DNA from 3 places in the Arthrobacter sp. MMS24-S77 genome. Region 1 is predicted to be linked to each of the others. Evidence: riboswitches for the same ligand, from Rfam matches in the RefSeq annotation. Region 1 holds a riboswitch; each other region holds the start of a gene.
What was found. Region 1 has a riboswitch for S-adenosylmethionine ahead of ACX5I4_RS19460 (DUF1737 domain-containing protein). Riboswitches for the same ligand answer to the same signal wherever they lie in the genome.
Positions count from the first base shown of each region.

Region 2: another riboswitch for S-adenosylmethionine. It lies ahead of metX (homoserine O-acetyltransferase MetX); the one in region 1 lies ahead of ACX5I4_RS19460 (DUF1737 domain-containing protein).
Region 3: another riboswitch for S-adenosylmethionine. It lies ahead of ACX5I4_RS10065 (LLM class flavin-dependent oxidoreductase); the one in region 1 lies ahead of ACX5I4_RS19460 (DUF1737 domain-containing protein).

Region 1 is NZ_JBTZRN010000001.1:4,214,906-4,224,267, reverse strand. It holds gene ACX5I4_RS19495 (energy-coupling factor transporter transmembrane component T family protein) at 1-487, shown strand, start outside; gene ACX5I4_RS19490 (GNAT family N-acetyltransferase) at 536-1,069, opposite strand; gene ACX5I4_RS19485 (UDP-N-acetylglucosamine 1-carboxyvinyltransferase) at 1,198-2,721, shown strand; gene ACX5I4_RS19480 (hypothetical protein) at 2,793-3,050, opposite strand; gene ACX5I4_RS19475 (glutamate--cysteine ligase 2) at 3,125-4,399, shown strand; gene ACX5I4_RS19470 (O-succinylhomoserine sulfhydrylase) at 4,405-5,613, opposite strand; gene ACX5I4_RS19465 (rhodanese-like domain-containing protein) at 5,614-6,024, opposite strand; gene ACX5I4_RS19460 (DUF1737 domain-containing protein) at 6,021-6,278, opposite strand; SAM riboswitch class IV at 6,289-6,401, opposite strand; gene ACX5I4_RS19455 (NtaA/DmoA family FMN-dependent monooxygenase) at 6,641-7,936, shown strand; gene ACX5I4_RS19450 (aromatic amino acid ammonia-lyase) at 7,939-9,362, shown strand, end outside.
Region 2 is NZ_JBTZRN010000001.1:1,525,249-1,534,610, reverse strand. It holds gene ACX5I4_RS06965 (hypothetical protein) at 1-95, shown strand, start outside; gene metX (homoserine O-acetyltransferase MetX) at 117-1,238, opposite strand; SAM riboswitch class IV at 1,252-1,367, opposite strand; gene ACX5I4_RS06955 (bifunctional o-acetylhomoserine/o-acetylserine sulfhydrylase) at 1,528-2,844, opposite strand; gene ACX5I4_RS06950 (VOC family protein) at 3,094-3,732, shown strand; gene ACX5I4_RS06945 (CPBP family intramembrane glutamic endopeptidase) at 3,857-4,621, opposite strand; gene ACX5I4_RS06940 (histidine phosphatase family protein) at 4,722-5,402, shown strand; gene ACX5I4_RS06935 (DeoR/GlpR family DNA-binding transcription regulator) at 5,407-6,198, opposite strand; gene ACX5I4_RS06930 (class II fructose-bisphosphate aldolase) at 6,222-7,061, opposite strand; gene ACX5I4_RS06925 (1-phosphofructokinase family hexose kinase) at 7,058-8,002, opposite strand; gene ACX5I4_RS06920 (ROK family protein) at 7,999-8,949, opposite strand; gene ACX5I4_RS06915 (SIS domain-containing protein) at 8,958-9,362, opposite strand, start outside.
Region 3 is NZ_JBTZRN010000001.1:2,201,654-2,211,015, reverse strand. It holds gene ACX5I4_RS10080 (ABC transporter permease) at 1-608, opposite strand, end outside; gene ACX5I4_RS10075 (TIGR04028 family ABC transporter substrate-binding protein) at 611-2,275, opposite strand; gene ACX5I4_RS10070 (NtaA/DmoA family FMN-dependent monooxygenase) at 2,624-4,027, opposite strand; gene ACX5I4_RS10065 (LLM class flavin-dependent oxidoreductase) at 4,040-5,143, opposite strand; SAM riboswitch class IV at 5,173-5,282, opposite strand; gene ACX5I4_RS10060 (LLM class flavin-dependent oxidoreductase) at 5,476-6,618, shown strand; gene ACX5I4_RS10055 (rhodanese-like domain-containing protein) at 6,656-7,066, shown strand; gene ACX5I4_RS10050 (MFS transporter) at 7,047-8,498, opposite strand; gene ACX5I4_RS10045 (GNAT family N-acetyltransferase) at 8,760-9,362, shown strand, end outside.

The DNA.
Region 1 (9,362 bases):
GGGACTCGGGTTCATGCTGCGAGGCCTTGCCATTGCGCTGCCGGCCATCCTCCTCATGAGCTGCACCGATCCGACCGACCTTGCCGATGCGCTGGCCCAGAAGGCGAAACTGCCGCACCGCTTTGTCTTGGGCACCCTGGCCGCACTGCGGCTCGTGGGGCTCATGGCGGAGGAGTGGCAGACCATCGGCATGGCACGGCGTGCCCGGGGTGTCGGCTCCCATGGGAGCCCTCTGCAGCGGTTCAAGGCCATGCTCGGCCAAAGCTTCGGGCTGCTGGTCCAGGCGATCCGTCGGGCGTCCCGCTTGGCCGTGACCATGGAGGCGCGTGGCTTCGGCGGTGGCCGGCGGACCTGGGCGCGCGAGTCCACCTACAGCCGCCTGGACGTCTGGGTCCTGGTGGGCGGGCTGGTCATTGCGGCCGCAGCCGTTCTCGCTGCCCAATGGGCAGGGACGTGGCACTTCGTCTGGCTGAAGCAGCCCAACTGACTCGCAGTTGTTGTCGTTTTGGGGCCGCATAACGACAACAACTGCGAGTTAGTTGGGTATTGTCGGGCGGGCCGCTCGCATAAGGATGCCCACGCCGCCGTCGAACGTTGTGGTGTGAAAGCTCGGCGCCCTGGCGACTTCCACGAACCCCCATCGGCGATGCAACTCGATTGACGCGAGGTTGGACGCGTTGACGACGTACCAAGCTTCCGTTGCGCGGCGCCATATCCAGTCCAGCCGGGCTTGGGTGAGGGCCGTCCCGATGCCGCAGCGTCGAGAATCCGGCCGCACGGTGACGCCGCCCAGATAGTGCCCCTTGGGGGCGGCGCCGTCGCCATAGCTCCAGAAATGGGTCTTCCCCCAACCGAGAAGGCCCCCGACGCCGGAAGTTCCGCGGGCGCAAGCGACCACCACAACGCGGGAGTCGTCGTCGATCGCTTTTTCCAAGCCGTTCGCGTCGGGAAGCGTGCGCCCAGCTTTGGCCTGGATGTCGAGAATGTTGGCGATGTCGCTGTTCTTGGCCGGGCGGATTTCCGCGCGCAACCCAAGAGGCACGTAGCTGGAGGATCCGTTGGAGCTCATTTGACTGAGCCTCCCTCGTCCCTGCGACGGTGTCAACGTGTATCGCACGAAACGACTAGAACGCGGCGGATTCGGCGTGTTGTGCCACAAAATGGGTTCCGGTAGACCATCCATGATATTTTTTGGTCATGACGCAACCGACTGCCGAACATGTAGGTCTCCTTCTTCGCGACGCCCGCGGCGAAAAGGGCTGGACGCAGGGACAGCTCGCTTCGGAACTGGGCACCAGCCAAAGCGCCATTGCCCGGATGGAGCAGGGCAAGCAGAACCTCAGCCTCCGGATGATCGAACGCCTTGAGTCCATTTTCGGGCGCACCATCGTCAAAGTCGGCAAACGGCAGATGACCCACCTGCGCGTTGAGGGCGGACGCACGCTCTCCGGCTCGGTGGACGTCAACAGTAGCAAGAATGCCGGCGTCGCACTGCTCTGCGCGAGCCTCATCAACCGCGGCACCACCACCTTGCGCAGGCTTGCCCGGATCGAAGAAGTCAACCGGATCGTCGAGGTTTTGACCTCCATCGGGGTCGAATGCACTTGGCTCAACGGCAACGATTTGCGCATCCGCCGCCCCGAGACTCTTGACCTGCCCTCCATGGACGTGGAGGCGGCACGCCGCACCCGCAGCGTCATCATGCTCCTGGGTCCGCTTCTGGATGAGGCGGCCTCGTATCAGCTGCCTTACGCTGGCGGTTGCGATCTCGGGACTCGAACCGTGGAACCGCACATGCAGGCGCTGCGGCAGTTCGGCCTCTCCGTGGAGGCCAAGTCCGGCTTCTATTCCGTGCAGGCCCCTCCGGCCGACGCCGACCACCGCACCTTCGTGCTCACCGAGCGCGGCGACACGGTCACGGAGAACGCCATCATGGCCGCCGCCCACCGCAGCGGTACCACGGTAATTCGCAATGCCAGCCCCAACTACATGGTGCAGGATCTCTGTTTCTACCTTCAGGGACTCGGAGTGGTCATTGACGGGATCGGGACAACCACTTTGAAGATCACGGGCCGCCCGGCGATCGACGTCGACATTGAGTACTTCCCGTCTGAGGACCCCATCGAGGCCATGAGTCTGATTACCGCGGGCATCGTGACGAACTCGGAGGTCACCATCTGCCGGGTCCCCATCGAGTTCATGGAGATCGAACTGGCCACGCTTGAGCAGATGGGCCAGCAATTGGACATCTCCGGCGAGTACTTCGCACGCAACGGACGGACGCGGCTGGTGGACGTCACCACCAAGCCATCACGACTGCGCGCGCCCGAGGACAAGATCCATCCGATGCCGTTCCCCGGGCTGAATATCGACAACCTGCCTTTCTTCGCGGTCATCGCCGGCAACGCCGAGGGCCAGACGATGATCCACGACTGGGTCTACGAAAACCGGGCCATCTACTTGACCGAACTCAACAAGCTTGGAGCCCAGGTACAGCTCCTCGATCCGCACCGGATCTACGTCAATGGCCCTACCAAGTGGCGTGGCGCGGAAGTCGGATGCCCACCGGCACTCCGACCCGCAGCTTGCCTGCTCTTGGCCATGCTGGCGGCCCGTGGCACGTCCGAGCTGCGCAACATCTATGTGATTGAGCGCGGATACGAGGACCTCGCTGAGCGACTCAACACCATCGGCGCCAAGATCGAGTACTTCCAAGACTGACCGCGTCGGATTCTGCACGATTCGGACTTCCGGCGGAACATTCTGCTGGATCACCCAGAGCGTGCTTTCGCTCAGGCCCGTGCCAGCAGCCTTCTGGCGTTTCCGTAGTAGTCGGCAGAGATCTCACTTTCGATCATGGCCTGCGGGATGCCGAACTGCTGCATGGCCGACTGCGCAATGGAAATAGCATCCACGTCCGGTAAGCAGGTCAGAGCATGAATGACGGTGTCTTCTACGGATGCCACGGGGACGGCATTCTCCGGAGTGAGGCGAAGCCCGCCATGCCGGACGAAGCCCTTGCCCCGGCAATGGCGCGTGGCCAGGTGCACATGCCTGGGTTTGTCCTTGATCCACAGGCGCCCGCCCCTGTCTCCGAATGGCTGCCATGGCGCACAATTGATCCGTGCGCACTTTTGGTGTGGAAGAGGAATTGCTGATCGTCGATCCCGTGACCGGCGAACCGCTTGCCCTTGCCGACGCGCTCCTTTCGGGCGTGGCCCAGCGCGACCCCACCCCAAAAGACCCCACCGCGGATGTCCCCGAAACCAGCTTCGACCCTGAGGACACGGACGGCCCGGACACCGGCCTCAGCCACGAACTCAAGCTTGAACAGATCGAGACCCAGACCCGGCCATGTCGCAGCTACGCTGAACTCTTGCATCAGATCCGTAAGGGACGGGGCCTCGCGAGCCACGCGGCACGGCGCCACGGTGCAAGGATCGCGGCGTTGGCCACGTCACCCGTGGACGCCGCTTTGCACACCACTCCGGATCCCCGGTATGCCGTCATGCTTGAACGCTTCGGCATCACGGCACACGAACAGCTCACGTGCGGATTCCACGTACACACCTCGATCGAGTCGCCGGAGGAAGGTGTGGTGGTCCTGGACCACATCCGGGACAAGCTCGCAGTCCTCACCGCGATCAGCGCCAATTCGCCATACTGGCGGGGGCTGGCGACAGGCTTTGAGAGTTACCGGACGCAGGCTTGGAATCGTTGGCCGTCCTCGGGTCCGTCGGCCGTCTTCGGTTCCTTGGCGTCCTACCGGCGGGTGGTCCAAAGGCTCATCGAAACGGGTGTCCTGCTGGACGAGGGCATGGTCTACTTCGATGCCCGGCTGTCCCGGCATGTTCCCACGGTGGAGGTTCGGGTGGCCGATGTCTGCCTCCGGGCCGAGGACGCTGCGCTGATTGCGGTGCTCGTCAGGGCCTTGGTGGAGACCTCCGTGCGCGAATACCATGCCGGCATAGAGCCTGCGGCTGTGCCCACGGCGCTTTTGCGGATGGCATCATGGCAGGCAAGCAATTTTGGACTGCGCGGGGAACTCCTGGACTTTGGAACCTTTCGGCCGGAGCCCGCCGCCGACGTCGTATGGTCACTGGTGGAGTATCTGGAACCGGTCCTGGCCGAGCAGGGTGAATTCGACCTGGCGAAGGCCGGCGTGGCAGCCATCCTGAACCGTGGCAATGGCGCCATCGAACAGCGTGGTGTCGCCGAGCGCTGGAGCGAGAACAACGGCGGGGCGCCCGACGCCGCCGGGCTGGCCGCCGTCGTCGGGCACGCCGTCCAGATCACGATGCGCTCAGAGAGGGACGAGAGCGACACCAAATCGCAGCCCGTGCTCACCTGGGTGCGCCAGGATTGGCGCGAGGCGCCCGGCCAACCCGCGCCCGGCTAACCGCGCTAGACCTGCTTGAGTGCCTGTTCCAGGTCCCGGATGAGGTCGTCCACATCCTCCAGCCCCACCGAAAGCCGTACGACGCCGTCAGCCAGCCCGATGGCGGCCCGGCCCTCTGGACCCATGGCGCGGTGCGTGGTGGTGGCGGGGTGGGTGATGAGGGACTTGGAATCGCCCAGGTTGTTCGAGATGTCGATGACGGAGAGCCCGTCGAGCAGCGCGAAGGCTGCCTCTTTCGCCGATCGCCCCGCGGACGGGAGCAGCTCGAAGGTCAGCACGGTGCCGCCTGCCTTCATTTGCTTCGCGGCGAGCTCGTACTGCGGGTGCGACTTCAAGAGCGGGTACTTGACCCAGCTGATGGCCGGCTGTTCCTCGAGCCATTCGGCGATCCGCAAGGCAGACGCCGAGGAGTGGTTCACGCGCAGTCCCATCGTTTCCAGTCCCTTGGTCAGGACCCAGGCGTTGAACGCGGAGAGGGATGGCCCGGTGTGCCGCATGAGCTGCTTGACGGGGCCGTCGATGAACTCCTTGGTGCCCAGGATGGCTCCGCCGAGGACTCGGCCCTGGCCGTCGATGTGCTTGGTGCCCGAGTACACGATCACGTCCGCGCCGAGATCGCCGCAGCGCTGCAGCAGGGGAGTGGCAAAGACGTTGTCGACGACGACCGTGGCGCCCGCCGCGTGGGCCAGTTCGCTCACGGCGGCGATGTCCACGATTTCCTGCATGGGGTTCGACGGCGACTCGAAGAACACTGCCGTCGTCGGCTCGGACAACGCGGCACGCCACTGGTCCAGGTCCGGGCCATCGACGAAGACGGTTTCGACGCCCCAGCGCGGCAGGATCTCGTTGAGGATGACAAAGCAGGAACCGAACAGCGAGCGTGCGGCAACTACCCGGTCACCGGCTGCGAGCAACGCACCGAGGGCGGTGAAGACGGCGGACATGCCCGACGCCGTCGCGAAGCACGCTTCGGTGCCTTCGAGCAGGCGGAGGCGCTCCTGGAAGGTAGCCACGGAGGGGTTGCCGTAGCGGGAATAGACGAAACGCTCGTCCTCTCCCGTGAACGCGCGCTCGGCGGCTGCCGCGGACTCGTAGACGAAGCCGGAGTTGAGGAAGACGGCCTCGGACGTTTCCTGGAAATTGGTGCGGTCAAGGCCGCCGCGGACTGCCTGGGTGTCAGGGCTCCAGCCGGCGGCGTCAGGATTGAAAGTCACTTAGATGTTCCCCAGGTTCGTCGGAAGTCCACGGTTTTTCCAGCCATTCACGGTTCGTTCGCCGTAGCGGTCAGGCTCGCCCTCAAAGCCTTCCAACACGTTGTAGGCGGTGTAGCCGGCTTGCGTTGCGGCGATGGCGGCGGCTATGGAACGCTGGCCGGAACGGCAGAGGAAGACCAGCTCGGTGCCATCGGCCTCCGGGGCCTGTTGCGTCAGCTCTTCGATGAAACGCGTGTTGGGGATCCCGCCGGCCAAGTTCCACTGGATGAATAGGGGATCGTTTTCGGTGGCTTTGGTGTCGGGAATGCCGATGTGTGCCCACTCGCCTTCGGTGCGGACGTCCACCAGGATGGCGCCCTGCTCCAACTTGGCCCAGGCATCGTGCGGGCTCAGGTCGCCTGCGTAGCTCATGCGTGGCCCTCGCCGTCGAACTCTTCATCGAGCGCATCCACTGCAGATGCCACTGCCGCATCGGCACTGGCGATCGCCGCCGGCAGGACGATGGCCTGCGCCACGATCACGTCCGTGCCGTTGAAGGTGGCAGCCGGGCTGCCGTGAAGCACATAGCCCTCAGCGAGGGCAGCGGAGATCCGTTCGCAGAATTCCCGCGTGTCAGGACCCGTGACGAGACGGTAGGAGAGTTTTTCTTCGGTGGGTTCAGGCATTGGTGCTCCTCAGTCACGCTTGCAGTTCGAAAGTGTCGATACGCCGAGTAGTCACCTGAGGCACCCCGCCGGAGAGAGGGTTGCCGACCAGCAAGTCAGGGCTTCGCGCTGGTGCTCATTACTCAAGAAGAAAATAACATCCACGACGGCGGCCTGCATCACCGGCCGTCGTCATGTTCCGTAACCGGGGCGGCGGCCCAGCGGATCCGGGCGAAAAGCAGTGCCCGACGTCGGCACTGCCTGAGCTGAACGCCCCTTCAAATGTGACGCCCCGGGAGCATAATTGACGCAATACGAACCTCCGTAACGTCCCATGAAATCAGGCCACCGTGAGCGGATCAGAGCCGAGTACAGTCAAGCCCATGCTTCACTTCGGGTGGTTTGTGGGCCACGGTTTCGGCGTTCAGGGCTGGGGTACGCCCGGCTACAGCCTGGGTTACGACTGGAAGAAGCCGGCCCTGTATCAGGAGGCCGTGCGGGCCTTCGAGCGTTCAGGCCTGGACTTGTTCATCATCGAGGACTCCCTCACCGTCCCGGATACTTACGGCGGTACCGCGGAGGTATCACTGGCCCACGCCTCGTTTGCCCCCAAACATGATCCACTGGCCCTGGTTCCGTATCTGCTGTCCGCCACGGAGCACCTGGGCATCGTGCCTACGGTCAGCGCCTCCTTCTATCCGCCTTTCACCGCGGCCCGGCTCCTGGCCACTTTGCAGCATTTCTCGAACGGCCAACTCGGCTGGAACGTGGTGACCTCCGGCAGTGACCTCGCGGCCCAGAACTACGGACTGGACCAGCAAATCGAGCACGATCTTCGATATGAGAAAGCCGAGGAATTCGTCGACGTCGTCCGGCGGCTTTGGCGCAGTTGGGAACCCGGCGCGATCCTTGAAGATGCCGGGGCCGGCGTGTTTGCCGACCACAAAAAGGTCCATCCCATCAACCACGACGGCGAGTTCTTCAAGGTCCGCGGCCCGCTCAACACGGCGCCGCTGCCTGAGGAACCCGTGCTGGTCCAGGCGGGCGCATCGCCGCGCGGCAAGGCATTCGCCGGGGCCAATGCCGACGTCGCGATCGCCCTGGCCCGCGGTGCCGACGGCATGAAGGCCTACCGCGATTCGATCCGGGCCGAGGCAATCAAATCCGGCCGCAACCCCGACGATGTCAAGGTGCTGTTCGTCCTCAAGCCCACCGTGGTGGGGTCCAAGGCAGAGGCCGCGGAACTGCGTGCACAGCGACGCGAACTCACCCAACGCGACATCGACAGCCAACTGAACTCCATCTCCTACCTCTCCGTGATCGACTTCAAACAGTTCGACCTGGACTCACCGCTGCCGGAATTGAGCACCAACAGCAATCAGGGCACCCTGGAACACTTCGCCAAAGCGGCCCCGCCAGGGTCCACTCTGCGCGAAATCCTGCAGGCCCGCAGCGGCGGTGCAGGTGACAGCATCGTCGGCACCACGGAGGAAATTGCCGACTACCTCGAGGAAACCGGCGAGGCAGTAGGCGGGGACGGCTTCCTCTTCTCCGGCTTCGTGGACCCGGTCACCGTGCACGGCGTCCTGGACAAGCTCACGCCCGAACTTCGGCGCCGGGGACTGTTGAGGACGAGTTACGGCGACGGAGGTTTCCGCCGAAACCTCCTGGACTTCTGACCATGACTACGGGCGCGCACACGCTGCTGATCGGCAGGGCGCATGTCCACGTCCGGCAGGTGGCCGCGGCCGCCGTCGATCCCTCGGTCAGGGTGGTCCTGAGCGGGGAGTCACTGGAATTGATCGGGCGCTCGCGGGAAGTGTTGGAACGCGCGGCGGCTTCCGGGGAGCGCGTCTACGGACTCAACACGCTGTTGGGCTCCGGCCGGGACACCTCTGTGGAGGACGAGTCCATCCTCGCCTACCAGGTCCAGGTGGTCCGCTATCACAACAGCGGCGTAGGCGAGTTCCTCGATCGCGCCAACGTCCGGGCGCTCATCCTCGCCCGCCTCATCGGCTTCAGCCGCGGCGGTTCCGGTGTCCGCCAGGAAACCGCCCGTTTCTATGCCGAACTGCTCAACCGCGATGTTGTCCCGGCCGTCCCGCGCGAAGGCTCGGTGGGGTCATCGGACTTGACCCAGCTTGCCGCCGTAGCGGCCGTTGCCATTGGTGAAGGGCAGGCCCTCGCCACCGACGGAGCCCTGGTTCCCGGCGCAAAGGCACTCGCCGACGCCGGGCTGGAGCCATTGCGGCTCGGACCCGGGGAAGCCCTCGCGCTGGTCAGCGCCAATGCCTACTCGATCGGCACCGGGACGCTGACGCTCAGGCGACTGTACCGCGTTGCTGAGCTGGCCGACGTCGCGCTCGCGTTGTCGCTCGAGGCGACCGCGAGGTACGACGACGGCGGGAACCTGAGCCCGTTTTCTCCCGTCATCCAGGCGGCCAAGGCGGTGGGTGGCCAGCGGGATTCAGCGGCGGCTGTGCGTCGACTGCTGCGGGGCGGTTGGCTGGAGGATGTGCGGCCCGAGGTGTCCGTGCAGGATCCGCTGTCCTTCCGGGCCGCGCCGCAGACGCATGGAGCGTTCAGGGCTGTCGCGGAGCAATTGGAGGCCGCGCTGGACGTCGAGCTCAACGGCCGCGGAGACAATCCGTTGAGCGATGTGGAATCGGGGCGGATGGTGTCAGGCGGCAACTTCCAGCCCATGCAGCTCGCCCTCGCTTTCGAGGCCGCCCGGCTCGCCCTTGCCCACGTGGGTATCTCGAGCGAGCGGCGGATCGCGAAGCTCTACCCGCCCCAGCGTGCCATCCGGGCGCGGCACCTCGAACTCGCGCGCGCCGAACAAGCGCGCGACGGCGGCGGGTTCCGCGGGGCGGAGGCGCTTGCGTCCGAGGAGTTGCCGGGCCTGCTGTGGTACTCCGCCGCGAGCCTGTTGGCTGAGCTGAAGGTGCTGGCCGCTCCGGCGACGCTTGGGGCACCCACATTGTCGGCCGACGTCGAAGACCACTCCACCCTCGCCCCGCTGGCGCTGCAGCAATTGGAGCGATCCGTGGACGCCGCGGAAAAGCTGATGACCATTGAGGCGCTGACTGCCGCCTACCTGCTTCA
Region 2 (9,362 bases), 2.7 Mb from region 1:
CCCGGAAACTGGCCGAACTGGACCAGCAGTACAGCGACGGGAAAATTGCCATGGAAGACTACATGAAGCTCCGCCAGGAGATCATGAACGGCTGATTCAGGCGAAGAAGGCGCGCCTCAGCCGAAGAAAGCTTCGCGCAGCTGGGGGCCGAGCTGGCCGATCTCCGTGAGGAAACCGTCGTGCCCGATGGGTGCCTCGATGACGTGCACGGATACCTGACCGGGCAAGGCCTTGGCCAGTTCGTGGGATTGCTCCGGGAAGTAGAGCCGGTCCGAGTCCACCGCGGCGACAAAGAACGTGGCTGTGGCCACGGAAAGCGCATCCGCCAGGGCACCCCGGCCACGGGTGATGTCGTGGCTCATCAACGCCTCCGTGATGGCGATGTAGCTGTTGGCGTCGAAGCGCTGGACCAGCTTGCTTCCTTGGTGGTCGAGGTAGCTCTCCACCTGGTAGCGGCCCCGGTCCCCCAACGCGGATGCCTGGAGGGGCGCCTCGCTGCCCTGCGCATTCCGGCCGAAGCGGAAATCCAGTTCCTCCGCCGAGCGGTAGGTGATGTGGGCGATCCGCCGGGCGAGGGCCAATCCCGCCTCGGGCGCGGGCCGGCCATAGTAGTCACCACCGTTGAAGTCGGCGTCCTGCCGGATGGCGAGCGTCTGCGCCTGGGCGAACGCGATCTGCTCGGCAGTGCTGTACGCCCCGATCGAAATCACGGCACATCGCTTCACGCGGTCCGGATAAGTGACCGCCCATTCCAAGGCACGTGCCCCGCCCATGGATCCGCCTACCACGGTGTGCCAGCTGCGGATCCCCAAGGCGTCGGCCAGCCGGGCTTCCGCCGCGGTGCTGTCCCGCAGCGTCACCAGCGGAAAGCGGGAACCCCACGGTTTGCCATCTGGAGCGCACGACGACGGCCCGGTACTGCCGTAGCAGCCTCCCACGATGTTGACGGAGACCACGAAATAGCGGTCCGTATCAATGGTTGCCCCTGGCCCAACGAGTTGCTCCCACCAACCTTCTTCGTCGCTCTCGCCGCGGGCCACATGCGTGCTGCCGGTCAGGGCATGTTCCACCAGCACGGCGTTGGAAGCATCGGCGTTGAGCCGCCCCCACGTCTCGTACGCAAGAACGACGTCGGGGAGAAAACCTCCGGCTTCCAGTTCGAGTCCGCCCACGGAAACATACTTGAGCGTTCCGTCCTGGGTACCGGAACGGGGTATGGCTGTTGCAGCAATTGTCATTCGTTGACACCTCACATCGCGCTTGCCCGCCGCCAACAAAGCGAAGGGCCAGGTCCTCACCCGGGGCACCCCACCGCGAGAGGAGGGTTGCCGGCCAGCAAGCCGGGGCTGTCACTGGCACTCATGACCTAATACAAAGAGTCTAGGAAAACCGGACCCCTTCTGACGAAGATTATGACATCTATGTGACACTTGGCCGCGTTTTGTTCATGCAAGCGGGTGCAGCGAGGCCGGCTGGCGAAGATTCATTCTGTATCGCCAGCCGGCCTCCTAAACCATCCAGGGAACCCTACGCGCCCTTCGCTGCCCGGAATCCTGCCTCAAGGTCCGCGAGGATGTCGTCGATATGCTCGATCCCGACCGAGAGGCGCACCAAGCCCGGGGTCACTCCCGCCACCGCTTGCTGTTCAGGCGTCAGTTGGCTGTGCGTCGTAGACGCAGGATGGATCACCAAGGAACGGACGTCGCCGATGTTTGCCACGTGGGAATGCAGTTCCAAGGCGTCCACGAAACGCTTGCCTGCTTCGATCCCCCCGCGGATGGTGAAGGACACGACTGCTCCGGTGCCCCTGGGCCCGTACTTCCGGCCGCGTTCGAACCAGGGGCTGGAAGGCAGGCCCGCGTAGGCGACCGATTCGACGTCGTCGCGCTCTTCGAGCCATTGCGCCACTTTGGTGGCGTTCTCCACGTGGCGTTCCACCCGCAGGCTGAGGGTCTCGATCCCCTGGGAGATCAGGAAGGCATTGAACGGGGAAACGGCCGAACCGAGGTCGCGCAAGAGCTGGACCCGGGCTTTGAGGATGTACGAGAGATTGGCGCCGAGCGCGCCGTCCTTGCCCAGGTCCCGGGCGTAGACCAGGCCGTTGTAGCTAGGGTCCGGGGTGTTGAAATTGGGGAAGCGCTCAGGTTCCTTGCCGAAATCGAAGTTGCCGGAGTCCACGATGACGCCGGCGATCGCGGCCCCGTGCCCACCCAGGTACTTGGTGGCCGAATGCACCACGATGTCCGCACCCCACTCGATGGGCCGGATCAAGTAGGGCGTGGCCAAGGTGTTGTCCACCACAAGCGGGACCCCGGCCTCGTGCGCGGTCCGGGAAACGCCTTCGATGTCCAGCACGTCTTGACGGGGGTTGGACACGACCTCGGCAAAGAACAGCTTGGTGTTTGCTTGCACCGCGTCCCGCCAGTGGTCCAGGTTGTCCGGGTCCTCGACGAAGGTCACGGAGATCCCGAATTTCTTCAGCGTGTGGGCCAACAGGTTGTAGGTGCCGCCGTAAAGGCTCGGGCTGGCGACCACGTGGTCGCCGGCCTCGGCAACATTGAGGATGGCGAACGTCTCCGCTGCCTGGCCGGAACTCAGCAGGAGCGCCGCCAGACCGCCTTCAAGGCTCGCTATGCGCTGTTCCACCGCGTCCTGCGTGGGGTTGCCGATCCGGGTGTAGATGGGCGCCAGCTCGGCCAAGGCGAAGCGGTTCGCCGCGCTTTCCGCACTGGGGAAGACGAACGAGGTGGTCTGGTAGATGGGGAGCGCCCTGGCCCCGGTGGCGGCGTCCGGCTCCTGGCCGGCGTGGATCTGGCGCGTTTCGAATGACCATCCTTGGGACATGCGGACTCCTTCGTTCGTGGGGACTCTCGGCCGTGAATCAGCCTGCCGGCCTGCTGTGTTCAGCCTGTCGGCGTTCGGTTGCGGCCAGTCTAGGGACGGCATCGCGGGCTCCGGAAGCTTTGTGACGAACGCAGTAGTTTTCGGTCCCGGCGCGTCCTGAAGTGACTCTGAGCTGCCCCTTCGATACATCCCATCTTGGTTAGGCTTGACTTAGCTGAGAGCTCCATCACAAAGTGCCAAGATGAAGCCATGCGCATGGATCACGTCTCTTACGCTTGTGAACGAGATGGCCTCTTGGCCACCACCGAGCGGATTTCCGCAGCATTGGGAGTGGACGCAGTCCGGGGCGGAGTGCACCCGCGCTTCGGTACCCGGAACATGATCATCCCCCTTGCTGACCACAAATACCTGGAAGTTGTCGAGGTCCTTGACCACCCGGCATCCGACAAGGCACCTTTTGGACAAGCCGTCCGTGCACGCTCCGCTGCAGGAGGTGGCTGGATGGGCTGGTGCGTCGCTGTTGACGACCTGAGCCCTTTCGAACAACGGCTGGGACGCGCCGCCGTCCCCGGAAACCGCAAGTTTCCGGACGGACGCGAACTCGTCTGGTCGCAAATCGGCATCCTGGGACTCATCGCCGATCCCCAGGTACCCTACTTGCTCCGTTGGGAGGGCGACCCCGCGCTTCACCCGTCCCTCGTCTACCCAAGCGACGTCAAGATGTCCAGCCTCACCATTGCCGGCTCGGCAGAGCGCGTCACTGAATGGCTCGGGGAACCCGTGGAGAAACCGCTTGAGGACGTTGCAGTCCAATGGATGGCTCCGCACGGAACACCGGGAATCATGTCGGTAACGTTCGAAACCGCCAACGGAGCCGTCACTATCTGACAGACCAGCCGTCACCACCTGACGGACCATCGGGCGAGGAGGCCCGGAAAACTTCGGCCGCCATATGCGGGTGCCAATGACGTCACCCCGCGATGGCGGCCGAAACCTTTTAACGGCGTTGTTCCTACCCCAGCCCGATTGCCTTGCCGAAGATGCTGAAGCCGACGAACGCCACGATATCCAGGAGTGCATGCGCCACCACGAGTGGCATGACCCGTTTGGTCCTCGTGTAGATCCAGGCGAACACCACACCCATGACGGCATTGCCGATGAAGGGTCCAAAACCTTGGTACAGGTGGTAGCTGCCGCGCAGGAGCGCGCTAAGCCCGATCGCCAGCGGAGTGCTCCATCCGAACTTCCCGAACCGGTCCAGGAGGTAGCCCACCACGATGACTTCTTCGACGACGGCATGGCGTACCGCGGACAGGACCAGCACCGGCACTGTCCACCAGTAGGAGTCCAGGCCGCTGGGGATGATCGCGGTCGTGATTCCCACGGCCCGGCCGGCCGCATAGAGGCCCAACGACGGTATCCCGATCAAGGCGGCGAGCCCCAGTCCCTGAAGCGCGTCGCGGCCCGGGCGGGCGAAGTTGAAGCCCAGCCGGGTGAATCCCGAGGGACCATCCGCCGTTTGGCGATGCATCGACAGGAAGTAGAACACCAGCACCACGGGGACCAGTGCGAAGGCAATATCGAGCAACTGGTAGGTGAGATCGAAGTACTCGCGGGTGCTCTGGGAACGATTGAGGGTGGACGTTGCCTGGGACAGGGGCGCCCGGGTCATCTTGTCCAACAACTGCACCACGGAGTACACGGCCGATTGGCCCAAGGACAGGCCAAGGACAATCAGCACTTCGGCGCGCAGCCGGCGCGTTGAGGCAAGGAGCATGCTCCTATCTTGCCTGCATTTGGCTGATGTTTTCCCGGGAGTTCATTCTCCGAGACTGGCCTGCACGGCGCGGGCGGCAGCGGACCCTATGCTTAGTGGGATGAGCGCGCCAGCACGAATCTTCATGATCCGGCACGGCCAGTCCGCCGCCAACGCCGACACGTCCATCTACAACCGTGTCCCCGACTACCGCATCCCGCTGACGGAGCTCGGGGTCGAGCAGGCCCGGGCCGCGGGCCGGGAACTGCGTAAGAAGCTCGACGGCGAGCCCGTGTGCGTCTACGTCTCGCCGTACCTCCGTGCCTACCAAACCCTCGAGGCACTGAACCTGGGCAACCTCACGGAAAGGGTGATCGAGGAACCCCGGCTGCGCGAACAGGACTGGGCCAACTTCCAGATCGCCGGAGACATCGGAGACCAAAAGGAGCTTCGCAACCTCTACGGCCATTTCTTCTACCGGTTCCGGGAAGGCGAATCAGGTTCCGATGTCTACGACCGCATTTCGTCCTTCATGGAAACCCTGTACCGGCATTGGGAAAAACCCGATTATGCGCCCAACACCCTGCTGGTGACCCACGGTCTCACCATGCGTCTTTTCTGCATGCGGTGGTTCCACTGGTCGGTGGAGTACTTCGAGTCCCTCAACAACCCGGGCAACGCGGCGCTACGGACACTTATCCGCAACGATCAGGATAAGTACGATCTCGACACACCGTTCAGCCAATGGGTACAGCGCAGCACGGACGAAACCGTCCTGAATGCTCCCCCGATGGTCTTCTAAGCTGCTAGGCGTCCTTGGCCACGATCACTTGGGTGCCGCTTGCTTCGAATGCGGCCTTGTCCTCGGCGGTAATCCCGGAATCGGTAATGAGACGGCGGAAATCGTAGCCCGCCATCGCCGCGAAGGCGCGCTTGCCGATCTTCGTGGAATCGGCCAGGACATAGGAATCCGTGGCACGGCGTGCCATGACGGTATTCACCATGGCCTCGCCCTCGTCCGTGATGGTGGGGCCGATCTTTGGATCAACTCCGTTGACGCCGATGAAGGCGATATCCAGGGCAACCTTCTGCATGATGACATCGGTGTAGGGCCCCACAAGTTCATACGAACGCGGGTTCAGGATGCCGCCGGTGACCATGATCTTGATGTTGGGGCGCACGGCAAGCTGGGCCGCGATATTGATGGCGTTGGTGACCACCGTCAGCATGGGCCGGTTCGAGGGTGCGTTGAGGTCCTCACGGGTGGACAGGACCTGGGCCAGGGCCGTATTGGTGGTCCCCCCGCTGAGTCCGATCACAGCCCCGGGCATGATGAGCTCCGAAGCGGCCAGGGCAATCTGCTGCTTCGCCTCCGCGTGATCATCCCTGTTGTACCGCCCCGGGAGCTCGTAGGCCACGGATCCCGTGGTTGCACCGCCGCGGGTACGGCTCAGGAGCCGTTGCTTGGCGAGGCTGTCGAGATCACGGCGCGCCGTGGCTGGTGAGACACCCAGGCGGGTCACGATATCCTCGACCTCAACATGCCCTGACTCGGCGAGGAGATCAAGGATGGCTGTCAGTCGATCGTTGCGGGTCATCACGAACCTTCCGGAAATTGAGGCTAATCCACTTTCGCGAACAGCGTCAGCAAACGTGCGGTTTCCAACACGAGGGCATCCCGTCCGGCCTTGATGTACTTGCGGGAGTCCACCACGGAGGGGTTGGCATCCAGGTACTCACGGACGGCGCGGGTGAAGAACCCGTTCAAGTGTGTGGATACGTTGATCTTAGTCATACCGGCCCGGATTGCCGCCACCAGGGTCTCATCTGCTACGCCCGAGGAACCATGAAGGACGAGCGGCAGCTGGACCGCCTGCTTCAGCCGGGTGATCAGCGCCAGGTCCAGGGTGGCGCTCCGTTCCGTCATGGCGTGCGATGAACCGACCGCCACCGCAAGGGCATCGACTCCGGTGGCTTCCACGAAGGAACGGGCCTCGGCCGGATCCGTCCGGACTCCCGGGGCATGGGCGCCGTCCTTGCCTCCGACTTTTCCGAGCTCGGCCTCAACATAGACACCGTGCTCGTTTGCGTATTTGGCAACCCGTCGCGTGACTTCAACGTTCCAGTCGTAAGGCAAGTGCGCGCCGTCGTACATCACGGAACCAAAGCCGAGGTCAACGGCTTGCAGGGCCAGCTCTTCGGATTCGGCGTGGTCCAGGTGCAAAGCCACGGGAACTGAAGCGTCCCGGGCGATGGACATTGCGCCCCGGGCAATCGGCACGAGTCCGCCGTGGAAGCGGGCGCAATTCTCCGAGATTTGCAGGATCAACGGGACCCCTGCCGCCTCCGCTCCGGCAACCAGGCCTTCTGCGGTTTCGAGGTGGATGACGTTGAAAGCGCCTTGGCCGATGCCGTTGGCGGTGGCGGTGTCCATGAGTTCCCGTGTGCTGACGAGGGTCACAGGGTCTCCTTCCAGCTGAGAATGAGTTGATTTTCGAGGTCCGCATAGAGCGGCGAGATCTCACCGGCGGCGGGCATGAGCACCGCGGCGGCGGACCAGGCCGTGGCCCTGCGCAGGATGGTGGGAATGTCGGAGACTCCGCTCGCAAGTGCGACGGCGGCCGCCGCCACTCCGGCGTCGCCGGCTCCGGTGGGGTTGCCGCTCAGTGGCTCCGGGAGCCGTGCACTCCAGTAGCCGCCGGGGGCCTCGTAGTGGAAAGCAAGCATGCCTTCGGCCCCGGCACTGACCAGGACCGTCTTGGCACCGAGGGCGATCAATTGCCGTGCGGCAGCCTCCAGGCTGCTCTCCCCCGTTGCCTCGAGGAGTTCGTGGTTGTTGGGCTTGAGCAAATCCGCCCCGGCCCGCGCGGCGGCGATGATTCCGGGACCCGAGGTATCGACGACGGCGGGGATCCCGGCGTCGTGCGCCAGACGCACCAGCGCCGGGTAGAAGTCCATCGGCGCGCCCGGCGGCAAACTGCCGGAGCCGACAAGCACTCCGGCGCCTTGCCCGTCCAGCGCCTCGACGACGGCGGCAGCCAGTGCCTGCCATTCGATTGGCTGGAGGGGGCTCCCCTGTTCATTGAAAATGGAGGTTTCGCCACCCACGGTGTCCACGAGGGCGATACTGCGTCGTGTTTCCGCGGCAACCGGAACCAAGCGATGGGGCACGCCGCTGCTACGGAGCTCTGCGGCGAATTCCGCGCCGGCGGCGCCGCCCGAAGGGGCGAGGGCCAGCACCGGGTGGCCCAGCTGGTGCGCTACCCGGGCAACGTTGAGGCCTTTTCCGCCTGCGCGGCTGAGGGGCGCAGCTACGCGATGGCTTGCGCCGGGAGTTATCCCGGCGACGTGGTAGCTGAGGTCGATGGCCGGATTGGGCGTGACCGTGATGACCCGCTTCATGGCCTGGCCCCCGTCCCAGACGCGGCCTTCGCCGCAGGAAGCAGGGCCCGGGCCCTCATCGCAGCACCAAGCAACCCTGCGTCCTGGCCAAGTTGGGCGCGCATGATGATCGGCCGGCGTTGGAAGTCGAGCAGCTCGTCAAGGCGCGAGCGCAACGGCTCCAGGAGTCCTTCCCCTGCTTCGGCAAGACCGCCGCCCACCACCACCGCTTCCGTGCCGATGATGCTTACACACTGGCTGAGGCTGAACGCGAGGGCGTCCACAGCGTCAGCCCAGATCCGCGCCGCAAGCGCGTCGCCCGCTTTGGCCCGCTCCAGGACTTCACGTGCGCCGGCGCGCGGGGTTCCGGCCTTGTCGCTGTAGCGCCGGGCGATCGCTCCGGCGGAGCCAACCCCCTCGAGGATCGTGTGGCCGGGACCATCGGGGTCTGGAACGAGGGCGTGGCCCAGTTCTCCGGCGAAGCCACCCGCGCGCACCGGGTAGCCATCGGAGATGACAGCCGCGGCGATCCCGGTGCCGACCACCATCACCACGACGTTTCGAAACTCGCGGGCGGCTCCGAAACGGAATTCGGCCTCGGCCGCCGTACTGACATCGTGCCCGAAAGAGACGGGTAGTCCGAGTCGCTGCGTGGCTTTTTCGCCAAAGGGAAAGTTGCGCCACCCCAGGTTCGCCGAGTAGACCCCCACTCCGGTGTCAGAGTCCACGATTCCCGGAACAACAATGCAGGCTGCCTTCGCCGGGTGTCCGGGGAATTCAGCGGCAAACTCAGCAGCCAGTGCGGCAATGGCGTCCAGGATCGCGTCGCCCGGCCGCAAGGGATCCCGTGGCGTCGCGACGCGGCGCAGGCCCAGGACATTCCCGGCCGCGTCGACAAGACCGGCCTTCAGGTCCGTCCCGCCGACGTCGAAGGCCAGGACTGCGGATTCAGCGGCTCCGAGAACCATGGGAAGACCTAGGCCGGGGCGTTCAGGACGACAGAGCGCGTGAGATTGCGCGGCAGATCCGGGTTGAGGCCGCGCACGCGCGCCCGCTCCAAGGTGACCTTGTGGACCCGGGCCAGCTCGGCGAGCGGGTGCTTGCCGGTGTTGACGTACAGGGCACCGGTCCGGGCCATATCGGCATCCAATCCCTCAGGCTGCACCCCGAAGAGCCACGTGACCCGGCCGGGCGCAGCAATGGAAATGGGACCGTGCCGGTATTCCATCGCCGGATAGGACTCGGTCCACCCCTGCACTGCCTCGCGCATCTTGAGGCCGGCTTCGTGGGCCAGGCCAACGGTCCAGCCGGTGCCGAGGAAGGTGAACTGTTCGGCGTCGAGCAACTCCTGGGAAACAGGGTCCGTCACTGCGGTACGTGC
Region 3 (9,362 bases), 2.0 Mb from region 1:
CTGACGTCGTCGATGCTCCGCAGCAGGACCTGCGCCAGCGGTGCGGAAATAGGCACCGCGAGGGTAAGGACCGGAAGGACCAGGCCCAGCGGTTCCGGAGGATTGATCACCGGGATGAGCTTGAGTTGGAAGGAAAAGACCTGGATCAGGATGATTCCAAGCCAGAAGACCGGCACTGAAATGAACAGGGACGGCAGGGCCTGGATTCCGTGGCGGAGCCAGGCAAACCGGCTCAGGTTCGACAGGAACGCGATGGCCACCGCCAAAACAACCGCGGAGAGGAAGCCGAGCGAGGCAAGGGCCAAGGTCGCGGGAACGTTTGCCGCGAGCTGCTCGGTGACCGGAACCCCGGCGGCGAGGGAATAGCCAAGATCCCCGCTCAGGAAGCCGCCGATGCTGTTCAGGTACTGCAGGAACAGGGGCGTGTCCGCTCCATACGAAGCGCGGATTTCTGCTATTTCTGCCGGGCTCAGCCCCATGTCCGGGTTCTGGTACTTGATCATCAGGGCATCACCCGGAAGGGCCTGCAGCAGGACGAACGCCACGGTGAACGCCGCCCACAGAACGAGGATTGCTTGGCCGAGCCGGCCCAGTATGTAGCCGGACATGGTCAGTGCTTGTCCAGCCAGACACCGTACAGGCTGGGACGGCCCACGGCCTCGAAGTTCAGTCCGTGGAGGTACGGAGCGTAGGCGAATACCTGTGGTTCCTCGAAGATCGGGATGATGAGCGCCTGGTCAATGAGGTGGTTCTGGACATCGGCGACATCCTTGAGGCGGTGGGCCGGATCGGTCTGGGCAGTCTCGGCTTCCAGCAGGGCGTTGAGCTTGCTGTCAACGAAGCTCTTGACCTTCTGGCTGCTGCCGCCCTTCTGCAAGAGGGCGTCGCGGTTGGCCGGGTAGAACTGGCTCTTGATGACATCGGGATCAGCGCGGCCCACCATGGCAACCGCAACGGGTGTCTTCTCCGGGTCCAGGTTGTCCACGGTCTTGCTGCCTGAATCCCCTGCCAAGACATTGAGCTTGACTCCCACCTTGGCCCACTGCTGGGCGACCAACTGGAGGACGGCCTTGTTCTGGGGCTGTGGCAGGGATTCGTAAATGGACAAGGAGAGTTGGGCGCCGTCCTTGGCGCGGATTCCAGCCGCACCCGGCTTCCAGCCGGCTTCATCGAGAAGCTTTTTGGCCTTCTCGGGATCGAATCCGAGCTTTGCGGACAGGTCCGTGTAGCCGATCGCTTCCTTCGCCAGCACCGAGGTAGCCACCGGATAGTTCGCCGAGAAGATGGTGTCCACCACTTCCCTGGTGTCCGTCGCCTTGAGGAGTGCCTGCCGGACACGGACATCGGCCACGAGCGGGTTGTCCGGACGGAAGACGATGCTGTCATTCACTCCCCTGGTGCCCGGAGCTGAGATCTTGAAATTCTGGGCCGTGACCTGCTTCTCGTCGTAGGCCTGGACCTGGCGGATGAGATCGCCCTGTCCGGCCAGGAGGGAGCCGGTACGGACACTGTCTTCGGGCGTGACCACAATTCTGACGGAGTCCAGGTAGGCGCGGCCTTGGTGTCCTGATGCGGCCGGTCCCCAGTTGTAGTCAGTGCGGGCCTTGAGGACAACTTCCTTGCCCAGTTCCTCACTAGCCACGGTGAACGGCCCGGTACCGATGATGTTCTTTGCGTTGCCCAGGTCATCAAAGCTCCGGTCAAGGGTGGACACGGAAACGATTCCGGAGCCGATGGTCGCGGTGCCCTGCAGGAAGCCGGGTGAGGGTTTCTTGAAATGGAACTTCACGGTGAGCGGGTCGATGACTTCGCTGTGATCGTAGTTGTTGATCACCTCGGACACCGGCTGTTTGAGGGCCCTGTTGCCCAGGCCATAGGTGTCGAAGTTACGGGCCACCGCAGCGGCATCCAGCGGAGTGCCGTCCGAGAACGTGACACCCTTCCGGAGTTTGAACGTGTATTCGGTGAGTTGCGGGTTGCTCGTCCAGGACTCGGCCAGCCACGGCTCGATCTTGAGAGTCTTGGGGTTCTGGTATGTCAGCTTGTCCGTGACTTGGTTCAGGATGCCGCCATTCGGGTAGAACCCGCCGGCCGGCGGATAGAGGTTCGTGTGTGCCTGCTGCTCCAGGTAAACCAAGGTGCCCCCTGTTACCGGGGAAGCCTCCGCGCTTTGCGGTTCGGCCGAGGGCCCACCTCCGCAGGCCGCAAGAACAGCCGCCAAGGAGATGGCAGCGATGCTGCTTGCAACAAATCTCAAGTGTTTGGGCAGAGCCACAGTGTTTCCTTCCGAATTCCTCGGACCAGATGATCACGGGGAAGATCAACGATCGCGAGTCGACGTTGATTCGGCTCGATTGACGAGCACTGGGACCACCGTAGAGGTGCTTGCGGCGCGGACTGAAGCCGGTTTGAAATCCACGGAAACCCGGGTTCACCTGCAGCAATACAACTTCAGCCCGCGTCACGGCCCTTCACTCAAAGCAACACTCTCCATCTGCTTTCACGGTGCTAATCGGCCGCCCCCGGGACTCCGCCACTGCGCGCAAAACCGGCCAGGGGTCCGGGACGTTGATCGTCGCGGACCCCTGGCCGGTTCCATGAAAACTGAGGCGGTTCAGGCGGCTCAGGCCACGTTCCCGGTTTCGCTCAGCACTGCGGTCCCTCGCCGTGTTACAGGACGACGCAGCCCGAGGTTCTCGCGGAGGGTGACGCCTTCGTATTCCGTCCGGTAAACGCCCCGCTCCTGAAGCCGGGGAACAAGTTCGTTGACGATGTCGTCGAGTCCGCTGGGAACGATCCACGGCGTGATGTTGAAGCCGTCGACTGCGCCGGTGTGGGCGTATTCAGCGAGCAACTCGGCTACGTCATCGTACGAACCCACCAGTCCGCGGCCGTTCAACCGGGATCGTTCGGACACGAATTGGCGGATGGACTGGCCGCGTTCCTTGGTTTCCGCCCGCCACTGGGCCGCGAGCTCCTTGGCACTCTTGCCGTGGAAAGCGTTGCCTCGGGTGGGATTGGTCACGTCAACCACCGGATCGATGTCCGGCAAAGGGCCGTCGGGGTCGTACTCGCTCAGGGTTCGTCCCCAGAATTGCTCCAAGTAGGCGATAGCTGTCTCTGGCCCCACTTGATGTTCGCGCACCCAGCGGTGCTTTTCTTCGGCTTCCTTGGCTGTGGCGCCCAAGATGAATTCCTGGCCGGGGAAAATCTTGACGTCGTCAGCAGGTCGACCCGCTTTCAGGGTCCGGGCAACAATATCGTCGCGGAACTTCTTTGCGTCTTCCAGCTCCGGGTGGGCGGAGAAGATCACGTCGGCGTTGCGCACTGCGAAGTCGCGGCCTGCCGGGGAGTCTCCGGCCTGGAAAAGGACCGGGTGCTCCTGTGCTGAGCGTGGGAGCCTTGGGATCACCTCGATGTCGAAACTCGCGTCACTGCGTCGCACCTTCGAAATCGCTCCTTCTGCCAGCCAGCGTTTCGCTTCTGGTCCGGAGGCGATTGCTTCATCGTCCCAGGAGTCCCATATCGCCTTGGCGGTCTGGACAAACGCCTCTGCCCGGACATAGCGGTCCTCATGCGCCAGGAACCCGCCGCGCCTGAAATTCGCCCCGGTCCAGGCGTTGTCCGTGGTCACAATGTTCCATGCCGCCCTTCCGCCCGAGAGTACGTCCAGGCTCGCGAGCCTGTGGGCGAGGTCTGCGGGATCGTTGTAGGTGGTGTTCTGCGTGGCCACGAGTCCGATGTGGTTTGTAATCGCCGCCAAAGACGCCAAAGCAGTTTGGGCGTCCGGCCGTCCGGCTACGTCCAGATCATGGATCTTCCCCAGATGCTCACGCAGCCGAAGCCCTTCGCCGAGGAAGAACGCACTGAAAAGTCCCCGTTCGGCAGTCTGAGCTACGCGGCGGAACGATTCGAAGTCCGTTTGAGAACCGCTTTGCGGCGCCCGCCAAACGGTGGTGTGGTTGACGCCTTGGAAGAAGACCCCGAATTGGATCTTGCCGTTCCCGGCGACTCTGTGGTTGCTCATGGTCTGGACTCCTTATCGTGCCGAGGTGGCGTAGCGGTTGGCAGGGCGTGGCAAGCCGAAGCTTTGCCGAAGGGTGGTTCCGGGTTCGGGCGCGCCGACAAGCCCGTGTCGGCGCAGCTCCGGAAGCACCTGGAACGAGAGCTCAGGGAGGTCGACGTCGAGCACCGCAGGATTGAACCGCACGCCGTCCGCTGTGGCCAGGACACTCGCCAGGAGTTCCACGAGCCCCGCGGCGCTGCCAACGTACCGGGCGCCCCCTTCCCAACGCCCAAAGGCATCAAGTTCGGCCAGACGATCTTCGGCGCGCTGGCCGCGCGAGTCCAGTACGACGTCGAGCTCCACCACCGCTCGGGCGCCCCCGGCACCATGGGCGGCATCGGCCGCAGCGGCTAGGCCCTCGACGCTTGGCGCGTGCACCAAGGCAACATCCGCCCCAATAGCAGGCGCCAGCTCCGCCGGCGCGATAACCACCAGCTGCCCCTGCAAGGGGCGCGGGATGATCGAGGGGCCCTTGACCGAGAACCGCTTGCCCTCAAAGTCCGCATAGTGAAGCTTGTCGCGGTCCAGATACCGGCCCGTGGAGACGTCGCGGATCACGGCATCGTCTTCCCACGAGTCCCAGAGACTGCGCACGGCCTCCACAACATCCGCCGCTTCGGCCTGCACCTCGGAGTCACGCAGCTGTTCGCGTCCGACGGAACGGGCTTCCTGGCTGCTGTTTTCTGCATTGACGAGCCAGCCTGCCCGGCCTTGCGAGGAATAGTCGAGGCTCGCCAGCTGTGTGGCGATGTGGAACGGCTCCGTATAGAGCGTCCCGGCTTCCGGCACCAAGCCAAGGGAACGGGTCAGCGGAGCAGCAAAGGCTGCTCGCTGGACGGCATCGATCCTGCCTGCGATTCCAGCAGACGCAGGAGCGATGGTCCGTGAGTCCTTGAGGCTCGCAAAGTGGAATCCGGAAATGTCCGCTGCCTGGGCAATCTCTGAGATCCTTCGACCGGAGAGGAGCGCCGTAGGAGTATGCGCCGCACGGCGCCACGCGGACGGGTGTGCGCCGTCGCCATCGAGCTCTATGGCTAGCACCTTCCGGCTGTTTTCGGATATGGATGTTGAAGGCATTCTGTCCTCTTTCCGGGTCGCAGCCCATGACATTTCTCTTGCCGCGCTTGCGGCCAGGTCTGTTTCCGGAGCACCCCGCCACACAATGTCTGAGGGTTGCCGCAGCACCAGCCGGTCCTTGGCGTGCTGACTCTTGACCTACACCCCGACTCTAAAAACGGTCAACCGCCCATTTCAAACCACCCGTCTTGCCCGGTCAAGGAACGCCATCGAAGGTCAAGGAACTCAGCAAAACGTCATCAGGACCGAAGAGACATGACAGCTCATGACGGTGCGTTGATCCCTGTGTCCGGGCATTTGGCACAATGATTTCCCGCTCATAAGGTCAGGGCATGACGCCCCGCCAGTCCATCGTTCCGCTATCCGTTCTCGATCTCAGCCCGGTGCCTTCCGGCCAGACAAGCGCCGACGCCTTGCGCAACACCATCGACCTGGCAATCGAAACAGAGCGGCTTGGCTACCGGCGCTTCTGGTTAGCCGAGCACCATCTGAACCCGGGCGTCGCCGGAGCCGCACCGCACGTGCTCTCCGGACTAGTTGCCGCCGCCACCTCCCGCATCCGGGTGGGCACCGCAGCCACCATCCTCGGAAACTATCGGCCTATCCAAGTAGCCGAAAACGTCGGCACTCTCGCTGGTCTCTATCCCGGGAGGATCGATCTGGGCTTCGGACGATCCGGGACGCCGAATCCGGGGCAACAGACCGCCCAGCCTAGCTCAGGGTCCGGGTTAAGCCGGCGTGTGGATGGTCTGCTCATCCCCACGGCCCGTCCTCTGTTCCACGGCAGACTCGCCGATCGCTTCAAAGTACAAACCGAACTGCTCGGACGAAAGGACGGAGACGCGGAGACCTTTGAACAAGACGTGCAGGATGTTATCGGCTTCTTCACCGGCAGCTATCGGACCCGGGATGCCGAGCCGATAACCGTCAGCCCGGCCGCCGGCGAATCACCCGAATTCTGGATCCACGGCTCCACAGCCGGACCCAGCGCGCGGTTGGCCGGCAAACTCGGGCTCCCCTTCGGTGCCAACTACCACGTGTCCCCTTCGGGAGTCCTTGAGGCTATCAGCGAATACCGTTCCCATTTCAAGGCGTCCGAAACCCTGGAGGAGCCTTATGTGATCGTCTCTGCCGACGTCGTGGTGGCCACCGGTGAATCCGAAGCGTCATCGCTGGCGCAAGGCTACGCGGCGTGGGTGCACAGCATCCGCAGCGGTGCCGGAGCGATCACTTACCCGACGCCCGAAGAAGCTCTGGATCTCCGACTGGGAGCGGATGATCTGGAATTGGTCTCCGACCGGCTGGAAACCCGCTTCGTGGGGAACCCGAGGCAAGTGGCTGGCTCCCTGCGCACCCTGCAGCGGGTTACCGGAGCGGATGAGCTTCTCATCACCACCATCACGCACAGCCATGCACAGCGTGTCCGTTCCTATGCGCTTCTGGCGGAAGCCTGGGAACCGGCCCATGCAATGTGATTTCCACACCCCGAACAAAAAACCATAAGGAGCAGGAATGAGCGAGACCAGTACCACCGAAGATAGCCAGCTTGTCGACGCGGAACGGGCAGCTGGACTCATACAAGAAGGCGCCCTGCTCATCGATGTCCGCAGCGACGGCGGCCGGGCCAGCACCGGGAGCATCCCCGGCGCCGTCATCGTGGACCGTGAGCAGGTCGACGAGGGGTTCGCCCCGGAATCCAGGGAACGGCACCCGGAGGCAGCCTCGACTGATCGGCAGATCGTGGTGTTCTGCGGATCGGTCAAGGGTTCGCAGCCCGTTGCTGAGAAACTGCGAATCCTGGGCTACCCGAACGTTGTTCATGTAGACGGTGGATTCCTCGCGCTGAAAGCGGCAGGAGTTCCCACCCTCGAACCTGCCGCCGAAGAAGCCAATACCGAGGCGGCTAGCCCCGCGGGGCGCTGACTCTCGTATCCCCTTGGTGGGCCGGAACGTTCCCGTTCGACTCGAGCGCCGGGCCGGCCCACCATTTCGCCCGGGCAAGATCCAAGCTGCCAGCCACGGCAGCCACGGCGAGGAGCGAGCAGCACAGCACGACGCCGTCGTGGAACGCACCCCTATATCCGGTCCGTGTCCCGACGAGGCCAAATATCAGCCCTCCGACCGCCGCGGAGCACAGCGCCGCCGCGAACCGCTGGCTTAGCTGATAGAAGCCCGCCGCGACGCCGGCAATCCGAACCGGAGCATGGCCTAGCGTGAGGCTTTGATTCGGGGCCACCACCAAGCCGGTGACAAGGCCCTGCAGCAGGCCAATCCCGGCGACCGCCAGTGCCGCCGGAAATCCTTCCAGCTGCTGCACGGCCTGATCCTTCGCCAGCAGAGTCATCAGCCCCGCCAACACCGCAAGCACCACGCCGCCTCGCCCAAACCGTGACACGAACCTCCAGCTCAGCGCCGATGACAACAACATCCCCACCGCCTGTGGCGCCAGAATCCCCGCCACTGACAACGGCGCAAGGCCCTCGCCGGCCATGAAGTAGAACGACGTCAACACCGCCATCGCCGCGCCGACTCCAAAGTGGTTCAGCGCAACCACGGTACCCAGAATAAAGCCACCGGACTTCACGAGCAGCGGACTGAGCAATGGGGTCTTCCCGGAGCGGCCATAGCCGAACTCCCAGGCCGCGAAAGCCAGCCAAGCGGTGGCCGCACCCGACATCCACAGCCAGGGGGATTCCCCATAACCGTAGATAGTCGGCAGGAGTGCCGTGAGAACCACCGCACACAGCAAGACAACACCGACCACGTCAAGCGATGCGGAACGAAGGTCCAGCGGCGCGCTCTCGCGGCGCTCAGCCTTCCCCAGATATTTAGCAGCCAGCGGCAGCGCGACCACCACAAAAGGGAGATTGAACAGAAACAGCAGCCTCCAGCTGACGTCCTGGCTGCCACCGGACAGGATAAGTCCGCCGAGCAAGGGCCCGCAGACCGCAGCGAAGCCACCGATCGAGGCGTAAGCACCGATTGCTTTGGCCCGGAACGCCGCTGGCATGTCCTGCAGAAATCCCAATACCTGGGGGTTCAGGGTACCGGCCCCAAAACCCTGTAGGAGTCGCGCGACGATCACGACGACGGGGTCGGTAGCCAGGCCCGCGAGCAGACTACACGCTCCGAAGACGGCAAGCCCGGCCAAGAAGAGTCTGCGGCGGCCCATCAGATCGCCAAGCCTGCCGGCCGGCACCAAGGCCAGACCGAACGCCAGCGAGTAGCTGGCCAGAATCCACTGGACCTCGGCGGGTTTCGCATGAAGGGCCGCGGTCATCGCGGGTATGGCCAAAGTAAAGACAGACTGGTCAAGCAGCGTGATGAATCCTGCGGCGAGACAAAGCAATAACACAGCTTTGGATCGCTTTGAAGTTTGCGTGCTGATTGTCTGCGTTAACTCGACTCTTCGTGATTCATCGGTGGTCTGCCCCATGTTCGGACCCTATGCCGGGCCGAGCCCTCGCCTGAAACGAGCTAAGAACCTTTTCCACCCGTGACGTTCTGCGCAGCTGGGTACGTAGGAATTCGACCCAAAAGAACACAGAACGCAACCCGGTGAAATACCACTCAATCGCTTTCCGCCTCCGGAATTGTGCGGTCTTATCGTAGGGCAATGACTTTCACTGTGCGCCGGGCACGTACCGACGAATACCAACACATCGGACAATTGACATTGGCAGGATTCGATCATTTGCAATCTGGCGCCAAGCTCCCGGAAAAGGAACGCCTCTCCTTGCTTATTGATGCCCAAGGCCGCAACGAACAGGGGGTGTTGCTGGTTGCGGAAGGAACAGACGGAAAGCTCCTTGGCACGGCCAGCGTCTTCCCTCATGGTGTGGCCTACGCCCGCCAAGCACGCGTAGGCGAAGCGGAACTGCGACTGCTCGCCGTGCTTCCCGAGGCTCGCAAGCGTGGTCTTGGTTGGGCGCTCCTTGAGGAGGGTGCCAACATTGCGAAAGGATGGGGTGCGGAACGTCTGGTTCTGGATACGGCATTGCACAACCTGCGCTCGCAGCGCCTCTACCTCCGTTTTGGCTTTGAGCACCGGCCCGAACGGGACGTTCATCGAGAACCGCCCAAAGTCTCCCTGGCCGTTTTCAGCCTTGACCTCTCACAGCGAGCCGAAGCGACCGCAGTTCAAGTCACATCTCCAGCCGGAGAGAAGGGTGCCGGCACGGAAATCCGTGATGAAGCTGGCGCGCTCGAATTCCTGAGG